DNA from 2 places in the Holdemania sp. genome. Region 1 is predicted to be linked to the other one. Evidence: predicted binding sites of a transcription regulator. Region 1 holds the regulator's gene; the other holds the start of a gene.
What was found. Region 1 encodes Rex, which represses fermentation and respiration genes when NADH is low (regulators of the CRP and FNR family bind a similar motif). Its sites were predicted from a motif close to GTGAANNNNTTCAC; they were not measured.

Region 2: the regulator Rex is predicted to act here: its motif matches at 2,132-2,145, upstream of gap (type I glyceraldehyde-3-phosphate dehydrogenase).

The regions. Positions count from the first base shown of each region.
Region 1 covers NZ_CFQZWI010000145.1:43-4,840, reverse strand. Annotated here, with positions in the region: gene tsaE (tRNA (adenosine(37)-N6)-threonylcarbamoyltransferase complex ATPase subunit type 1 TsaE) at 1-307, shown strand, start outside; gene tsaB (tRNA (adenosine(37)-N6)-threonylcarbamoyltransferase complex dimerization subunit type 1 TsaB) at 304-915, shown strand; gene rimI (ribosomal protein S18-alanine N-acetyltransferase) at 912-1,361, shown strand; gene tsaD (tRNA (adenosine(37)-N6)-threonylcarbamoyltransferase complex transferase subunit TsaD) at 1,358-2,380, shown strand; gene AC5OW4_RS14275 (redox-sensing transcriptional repressor Rex) at 2,435-3,055, shown strand; gene asnS (asparagine--tRNA ligase) at 3,317-4,699, shown strand.
Region 2 covers NZ_CFQZWI010000011.1:7,808-12,605, forward strand. Annotated here, with positions in the region: gene AC5OW4_RS03395 (helix-turn-helix domain-containing protein) at 1-849, opposite strand, end outside; gene gap (type I glyceraldehyde-3-phosphate dehydrogenase) at 1,062-2,072, opposite strand; gene AC5OW4_RS03405 (ATP-dependent Clp protease proteolytic subunit) at 2,227-2,676, shown strand; gene AC5OW4_RS03410 (ATP-dependent Clp protease proteolytic subunit) at 2,655-2,810, shown strand; gene AC5OW4_RS03415 (GGDEF and EAL domain-containing protein) at 3,174-4,798, shown strand, end outside.

The sequences.
Region 1 (4,798 bases):
CCGGGGACTAAGAATCACCCGCACTGTCAGCAGTCCTACTTTTACGATATTGAAGATTTATCAAGGCCGTTTGCCATTGTATCATTTTGACGCCTATCGTCTGGAAGGGACGCATCAGGAACTGGGTTTTGAGGAAATGATCGACGGCGAGGGCCTGACGGTTATCGAATGGCCGGAATATATGGAAGACCTGGATCAAACGGAACCGCTGCGGATTACGCTGCGTCGCTTAGGCGAGAATCGCCGCCAGATCGTTTTGGAAACCGAAAATGAAAAGTATGTCGAATTGATGGAGGCATTAAAATGATTACTTTATGTATGGATACCAGCAGTAAGTTTCTGGTGCTGGCTTTGATTGAGAATGATCAGCTCATCGGCAAACGCTGCCTGTCTTCCTGGAAGCGACAGTCGGAAATGATCTTTCCGCAGTTAACCGCATTGCTTGAGGAATGTCATTTGACGCCGAAGGCGATCAACGAAGTCGTAGTGACAAAAGGACCGGGCAGCTACACCGGCGTGCGGATCGCGATGACGGTCGCCAAGGTGTTATGCTCTACGGCGCATTTACCACTGTATGCGCTGCCGACGTTGGAACTGATTGGGGCTGGAAAAGAGAAAGCTGGCGTACTGCTGGACGCCCGCAGCCAGCGTGCTTATTTTGGATTTATTGAAAAGGGAAAACTGATCGGTAAAGAAGACGTGCTGCCGCTCAGCGAGATTCAGGCGCGGATTGAAGAAGCCGGCGATTTAGAACTGGTCGGTGATTGTTCCCTGTTGGGGTTGGAAGATTGTTATCCCGATCTGGCAGAAGCTTTCCTCCTTGCGCGGCCGCAATGGCAGAAGGTTGAGAACGTTCATCTGTTAGTGCCGGAGTACCTGAAATCGGCCGACGACTATCTGGTAAAAAAAGCATGATCCGGGAAATGACGCTGGACGATTTAGAAATTGTCTGCGAAATGGAGCTGCGGTTGTTTAGTTCGCCCTGGCCGCGGGAAAGCTATGAATATGAGTTAAAGGAAAACCCATACTCTCATTTATTTGTGGCTGAAAACGAAGCAGGAACGATTGTCGGCTATGCCGGCGTCTGGACGACGTTCGATCAGGCGCAGATCACGACAATCGGCGTGGACCTTCCTTACCGCCGTCAGCATTGGGCTTCGCGGCTGATGGATCACATGATCAACTGCGCCGCAGAGAATGGCTGCGAAATGATTTCGCTGGAGGTTCGCGTCAGCAACGCCCCAGCTTTGACCTGTTACAAAAAATATGGTTTTGAAATTATCAATATCCGGAAAGGTTATTATCAGGATAATCATGAAGATGCGTATTTGATGATGAAACCAATAGGAGGGAATTTATGAAACGGAATTTAATCCTGGCGATTGAGTCCAGCTGTGATGAAACAGCCGCCGCGGTGGTGGAGGATGGCTGTAAAATCTGTTCCAACATCGTTTCTTCACAGATTAACGTCCATAAAAAATACGGCGGCGTTGTGCCGGAGGTCGCTTCGCGGATCCATGTTGAAAATATTTCCGTTGTGATCGAAGAAGCGCTGGTTCAGGCTGAAGTAACAATGGATGATATTTTGGCGATCGCGGTAACGCAGGGACCCGGTCTGGTCGGCTCGCTGCACGTCGGCGTCCAGGCTGCGAAAACCCTGGCCTGGTATTACGATAAACCACTGATCCCGCTGCATCACATCATCGGGCACATCTATGCCAACCGCTTCGTCGACGAACTGCGGTTCCCGATGATTGCGCTGGTGGTGTCCGGCGGTCATACCGAGCTGGTCTGGATGAAGGATGAATGGTCATTTGAAATCCTCGGCACAACGCAGGACGATGCGATCGGCGAGGCTTACGACAAGGTTTCCCGGGTGATGGGAACCGGATATCCGGGCGGCCCGGTCATTGATAAAATGGCGAAACAGGGACATCCGCATTACACCTTGCCGAAGCCAAAGACGGAAAAACCGCTTGATTTCTCCTTCAGCGGTCTAAAATCAGCGGTCCTGCAGCTGATCGACCGGGAAAGTAAAAAAGGTGAGGAGCTGAACAAGGAAGACCTTTCCTACGCTTTCCAGGAAGCGGCGCTGGACACGCTGCTGAAAAAGACGATGCAGGCGGTCAGGGAATTTAAACCGAAGCAGGTTGTGCTGGCAGGCGGCGTGGCGGCCAATTCGCGCCTGCGTGAGAAAATCTCGGAGATGATTCAGGAAACGCCGGAGGTTCATCTGACGATTCCGCCGTTATGGTGCTGCACGGACAATGCCGCGATGATTGGCGCCGCGGGATGGACGGCGTATACGCACGGTTTAAACGGCTCGTTGGACATCGCCGCGAACCCGTCGATGGAAATTGAAACAAGTTCAATTCATTAAATCATTCACAATTTAAAACAAGTGTGCTAGAATAATGCAGAAGGGGTTGATAGTATGCCAACAAAGTCAGTCCCTAAGGCTACACTGCAGCGTTATCCAATCTATCTGAAAGCTTTACGCAAACTCAAAAATTCCGGCGTAACCCGGATCATGTCCAAGGAGCTTTCGGAATATGTGGCTATTGAGTCCACGACGATCCGCCGGGATTTCTCATTCCTGGGATCGCTGGGGAAGCAAGGTTATGGCTATGACGTTGACCGCCTGATTGAAATATTCAACGAGCAGTTGGGCATGGGATTCGATGAGAAGATTATTCTTGTCGGAGCAGGCAACCTTGGGAAAGCTTTAATGAATTACAATCGCTGGAACCATGTTGTCGGCGAGATTGTATGTGCCTTTGACATCCGTCCGGAGTCTGTCGGGAAGACGCCAATTCCGGTTTACCACGTTGATGAAATGAAGGATAAGATTCCAGAAGGTTGTCGAATCGCGATCCTGTGCGTTTCGTCGAATGTTCAGGACGCAGCCGATCGTTTGATCGAATGCGGCATTACCGGGATTGTTGATTTCTCGCATGAGCATTTCCAGGTTCCCAAGGGAGTTCTGGTCAAGCCGATCGACGTTGTATCCACGATCCAGGAATTGGTTTTTGAAACCAACAATATGAAAAAGTAGAAGGCAGCGAAAAGAGAACGATCCTATTACTGAAGCACAGCGAGCCGGGCAGGGTGAAAGCCGGAGTTCAGTCAGGGAATGCGGAACACTCTGGGAGCCGGATCGGAGAACTGACAGTAGACGATCCCGTCGGCGGCGTTAACGCACCCTGAGGCCCGATGATTTTGCGATCATCCGGGTAAATGAGGATGGCACCACGTTGTTTAACGTTCCTTGATCAGGAACGTTTTTTTATTCATAAACAAACAAAAGGAGAAAAGTATGCTTACATTCATGACCGTCAGAGAACTTTACGAGATGGCCTGTTCCGGCAGCACCATGGAAACCGATCAGATCGAGTATGCCCAGCTGCAGGGATGGGTCAGAACCAACCGCAACAACGGCTCCATCGGATTTATCGAGCTGAACGACGGAACGTATTTCCGCAACGCCCAGCTGGTTTATTCTTCCGATCTGGCCAACTTTCAGGACGTGTCCAAATATCTGACCGGCACGGCGCTGACCGTCACGGGAAAAGTCGTGCTGACGCCGCAGGCAAAGCAGCCGTTTGAGCTGCAGGTCACAGAAGTGATTTTGGAAGGCGCCTGCGACAACACCTATCCGCTGCAGAAGAAACGGCATTCATTTGAGTATCTGCGCGAGATCGGACATCTGCGTCCGCGCAGCAACACCTTTAACGCGGTTTTCCGCGTCCGTTCGGTCCTGGCGATGGCGATCCATGAATTTTTCCAGGATCAGGGTTTTGTTTATGTCAACGCACCGATCATCACCGGCAACGACGCAGAAGGCGCAGGCGAGGTCTTTACTGTCACTACCCGTGAGGATGGCAACTACGAAGAGGACTTCTTCGGCAAGAAAGCAAACCTTACAGTTTCCGGTCAGCTGCAGGCGGAAGCGTTTGCGATGGCTTTCCGTGATGTTTATACCTTTGGCCCGACCTTCCGTGCGGAAAACTCCAACACAACGACCCATGCTTCTGAATTCTGGATGGTCGAACCGGAAATTGCGTTCGCAGATCTGGAAGATGATATGGATCTGATTGAAGATATGATCAAATACTGCATTCAGTACGTCATGGACAACTGTCCGGAAGAAATGAAATTCTTCAACCAGTTTATTGACAACACGTTATTGGAACGGCTGAATCATGTGCTGAACAGCGAATTCGTCCGGATGCCATACACCGAAGCGATCGATCATCTGTTGAAAGCCAGGAAAAAGTTTGAAAACCCGGTTTCCTGGGGAATGGATCTCAACACGGAGCATGAGCGCTATCTGTGCGAAGAAGTTGTAAAAGGTCCGGTCTTCCTGATCGATTATCCGAAGGATATCAAAGCGTTCTATATGCGGATGAACGATGACGGGAAAACTGTGGCAGCCTGCGATTTACTGGTGCCGGCAGTCGGTGAACTGGTCGGCGGTTCTCAGCGTGAAGAACGGCTGGAAGTGCTGCAGAGCCGAATGAAGGAAATGGGTGTTCATGAAGACGGACTGCAGTGGTATCTGGATCTGCGCCGCTATGGTGGCTGCCAGCATGCGGGCTTTGGTCTGGGCTTTGAACGATTCATCATGTATGTTACCGGAATGCAGAATATCCGCGATGTGATCCCGTTTGCCCGTACCCCGAAGAACTTATTGTTCTGATTGAGTTTTCCTTCAATCAACTCAGCAATTCAATTTAATTTTACTGAAGATGAACTGACAAATGAAAAAGAGTTAAACGTCGTTTGGATATTTAACTCT
Region 2 (4,798 bases), on a different contig from region 1:
TAATCCCAGCGTGTGATTTTCACCTGCCGCAATGGCCGTGATCCCGCTCCATTCGCCGACTTCGGTCTGATGCTGCCGGGAACTGCCGGCCGCGACGACCATGCCGTTTTTCTTCAAGCCGACGCTGTGCCGTGCTCCCGCCTTGATGGAGGTGATGTTCGCCCAGCTGCCGACGTCAAGCTGACCTTCGTCGTTGCTGCCCTGGCCTTTCACCGTCCCGTCGGTATTCAGCACTAGCGTGAACTCCTCGCCCGCCGCAATCCGATTTTCCGCGGTCATGATGTTGGTGACGTTCTCCTTTTTTCCGCCACTCAAGCTGTTCAGCGCCAGAATCAGAAGCAGCACGCCTAATCCGATCCCCACAGCCGCGCCGATCAGTTGAGTCTGTTTCTTCTTTTTGACGCTGGCCGGTCCGGGTTTCGGCCGGGCTGTACCGGCGGCATGCGGCGATACCGGGGATTCTTTAACAACGTTCAGCGGTTTGGTCTTCTCCAGATCTTTCACAGCCGGAATGACGCGCGTCTGACCCAGCTTTTCCTGCGGCGGAATCGGCTCATTGATCAGCGGGGGGGCAGGCACTTCCTCCTCCGGCTTCTTCATAAATGGAATATCCAGTGTTTCATGCAGATCCTTTTCCGGAAGCTTCACCGCTTCGTTGCGGACCATCTCATCCAGACTGACATTGAAGCATTCCGCTAATAAGATCAGATGATCCACATCCGGAATCGCTCTTCCGTTCTCCCATGCCATATAATCCAGAACCGAAACCTGCGCTTTCTCGGCGACAGTCTGTTGTGAAAACCCGTTATATTTTCTTAGCTGTGTTAATTTTTCAGGCAGCTTATTCATGTCCAGCACTCCTTTCCTCTGTTGTGATATAAAAAGGGCCATAAAAATCCATTAATATCATCCCTGTTTTCACTCCGATTGTCAACCGCTGTGGACCGCAAAGTCCGTTTTTACCGGGGATTTCCTGTCAAATTTTTATTTTTTTCCACAAAAAAGCGCAAAAAAAAGCGACTTTGGAAAAGCCGCTTTCTTTATGCCTTTGACTTTCGCTCTTACAGTTCAGCGAAGTATTTGATTGTACGAACCATCTGGCTTGTGTAGCTGTTCTCGTTATCGTACCAGGAAACAACCTGAACCTGATAAGTATCGTCGTCAATCTTGGTAACCATGGTCTGTGTTGCATCGAACAGAGAACCATAAGTGATACCGATGATATCGCTGGAAACCAGTTCTTCTTCCGTATATCCGAAAGACGGGTTGGAAGCAGCCTTCATCGCAGCGTTGATGCCTTCTTTCGTAACATCTTTGCCCTTAACAACCGCAACCAGCAGCGTTGTGGAGCCTGTCGGAACCGGTACACGCTGAGCAGAGCCGATCAGCTTGCCGTTCAGTTCCGGGATAACCAGACCGATTGCTTTGGCAGCGCCGGTGCTGTTTGGAACGATGTTGATCGCAGCCGCGCGAGCACGACGCAGATCACCTTTACGCTGAGGGCCGTCCAGAGTCATCTGATCGCCTGTGTAAGCATGAACTGTCGTCATGATGCCGCTGACGATCGGAGCGTATTTGTTCAATGTGTTCGCCATTGGAGCTAAGCAGTTCGTGGTGCAGGAAGCCGCGGAAATTACGGTGTCTTCCTTTGTCAGAACGCCTTCGTTAACGCCGAAGACAACCGTCGGCAGATCGTTTCCGGCAGGAGCGGAAATGACGACTTTCTTCGCGCCGGCTTCGATATGAGCGGAAGCCTTTGCCTTCGATGTATAGAAGCCTGTGCATTCCAGAACGACGTCAACGCCCAGTTCTCCCCAAGGCAGTTCTTTCGCGTCAGCCTTCGCATAGATTTCGATTTCGTGTCCGTCGACAACGATCGAAGATTCCTTCGCTTCAACTGTATGTCCTGTGAAAGGGCCCTGAGCTGAATCATATTTCAACAGATGAGCTAACATTCTAGGGCTTGTCAGATCGTTGATGGCTACAACTTCATAACCTTCGGCTACAAACATCTGGCGGAAAGCAAGACGTCCGATACGTCCAAAACCATTAATCGCAACTTTTACTGTCATTTTATAGACCTCCTTATGACACGACTTAATTATAGTGTTTAAGGCATAAAATGTCAATTGTGAATGACTTCACTTGACGGTTTTACAATTTTTTTTCATCGAGGTATTGATCCGCTGAATTCTGGCATACTGTAAAAGGAAAGGAGTCTTCTCCATGACCTTAATTCCTACGATTATTGAACAGTCCGCCCGCAGCGAACGGGCTTACGATCTGATCTCCTGTCTGTTGAAGGAGCGGATCATTTTATTGACCTCGCCGATTGACGACACGGTATCCGGCAGCCTGTGCGCGCAGCTGTTATACCTGGCCTCGCGTTCGTCTCAGGATATCCAGCTGTATATTAATTCCCCCGGCGGCAGCGTCAGCGCCGGGCTGGCGATTTACGATACGATGCGGCTGATCCGCTGCGACGTATCGACGATCTGCATGGGCATGGCTGCCAGTATGGCCGCCGTCCTGTTAGCCGGAGGAACCCGCGGCAAGCGCTATGCCCTGCCCAACAGTGAGATCATGATTCACCAGCCCCCCTGGGCGGCGTCCAGGGACAGGCCGCCGACGTCAAGATTGCCGCCGAGCATATCCTGCAGATCCGCCAGCGCTTAAATACACTGTTAGCCGGCGACACCGGCCGCAGTCTGCGGGAAATCAGCGAAGACAGCGACCGCGACCGCTACTTCAGCGCCGAAGAGGCAAAGAATTACGGTTTGATCGACGATCTGGTGCATAAACAAAAATAGCGCTGCGAAGATTGCACGAATTTCCAATCCCCGTTTCCCATCCACCGAGCTCTTAAATCGCCCGCAGGTTCTCTGCGGACGTTTTTTTTATGTTATGGCCGGTTCTTGCCGCTTCCTTCAATCCGACTGATTTCCGCCTGTTTTCCCATCGTTTGAATTCAAGGCGAGTGAAGTGAAACTTTGCCGCTCAAGACCGGTTTGCCCACCCTCAGTCTGCCCGTTTTTTTATCCGCCCCCTGCCGCTCCCGAAAATTCGCTGTCCGCGCTGACCCCGCGCTGGTTTTTGCCCCGGGGTTATGCTATCCTTATATTATTAAATGAGAATCAAACTCGCACGGATATCGAAAATGAGGCAAACCGATCATGGAAAAAAATACAGTTAAATTACGCGAAGCCTTTGAACAATTAGTGGACGCCGTCTTTCTTTGCCGGGATTGGCCGGCATTGAAGGAAGCGTTGAGCGAAGCGCTGATCTGCCGCGGGCTCTATCCGGACATGATTGCCGGCCGCGACGATCTGCTTTTGTCGTTAAACCGCTACTATAAACAGACCCTCCCGCCTGTGCAGATCCGCTGGATCAGTCTGGAAGTCCTGCGCGAACAGCCCCATCTCTGCGCCCTGTTCGCCGCCTTTGAGCTGGACTATCCCGACGGGAAGACCGCCTGTCTGCAGCTGCGGGCAACGTTGGAAGAACTACCCCGGCCCGTCTATGTGCGGCTGGACCTCGATCTGCCTGCCTCGCGGGTCTTCTCGCCGCAGCCGCAACTTTTCACTGCCCATCCGCGGCTGTTCACAATGGCGGAACCGGCGCTGCAGGCGGAGATGGCCGGTGTGTATCTGGAAGCCAACATGCCGTTGTTTTATATCAGTTCCCCGCTGCTGAAGCAACTCGGATTCACCTACGAAGAATTCTATGCTCATTGTCGGAATCAGCTTGATCTGATCCTGGTTCCCGACGATGTCGGAACGATGAAAACCCAATGTGAAGACGCGTTTCAGCATGGCGATGAATTTCAGATGCCTCTGCGGTTTGTGCGCAGGGACAGAACGGCTTTGTGGCGGCAATGTCAGGGCTACCGCTTTCTGACAGATCAGGGCCGCATTGCGATCCTGCTTCGATTTGCCGATATCCACGCTGTGAAAGAACGTCAGGCTGAATTGGAGACGCAGATTCGTCAGCTGCGCCAACGCAACGATGAGATGGCGATGTTAACGGACAATCTGCCGGGTGGAATCTGCCTGCTTCAGCTCGACGACGCGCAGACCCTGCTTTACGGCAACCGCCGGTTTTATCAGCTGCTTCAGACTTCGGAAGATGAAATCCGTCAGCGTTATCAAAACGAATGGATCCGGATGGTTCATCCCGATGACCGAAACGCCGTTTTAGCCCAGATCAAAGAAGCCTTCACCGCCGGCTTGCCCGGCTTGCACTATCAGCTGCGGGTTCCGACAAAAACCGGCATTTTATTTCTGATGGTCTATGCTTCTTTCGCGCTGACCGGCAGCGTCCAGACGATCAACTGCGTTGTGCTCGACATCACCGAGGGCAAGCAGCGGGAAATGAATATCGCGATCAACGAGCAGAGGATGACGAAAGCTCTTGAACAGGTCGGCTGCGTGCTGTTTGATTATGACTTTAAAACCAATCAGATTCTCGGTACGCCGCAAGCCTGCGCCCGCTACAATTTTCCAGACACCGCCGTCAATCCGGAATATTTTATCGACCGCGGACTGATCCTGCCGCCCTTCGGGGAATCTTTCCTCGCGATGATTCACCGGCTGCGTCAGGGAGAGGAACGCGTAAGCTGCATTATTAAAAACCGCAATCAGGACAACATCGTGCACTGGTCGCAGCTAACGCTGGTCACGCTGCCCGACGAGTTTGGGCAGACGGAACAGGCCGTCGGCATCATTGAAGACATCACGCTGCAGAAAGATGCCGAACTGGCTTACGCCAAGGAGCAGCAGTACCGCAAGGCCATCGCGGC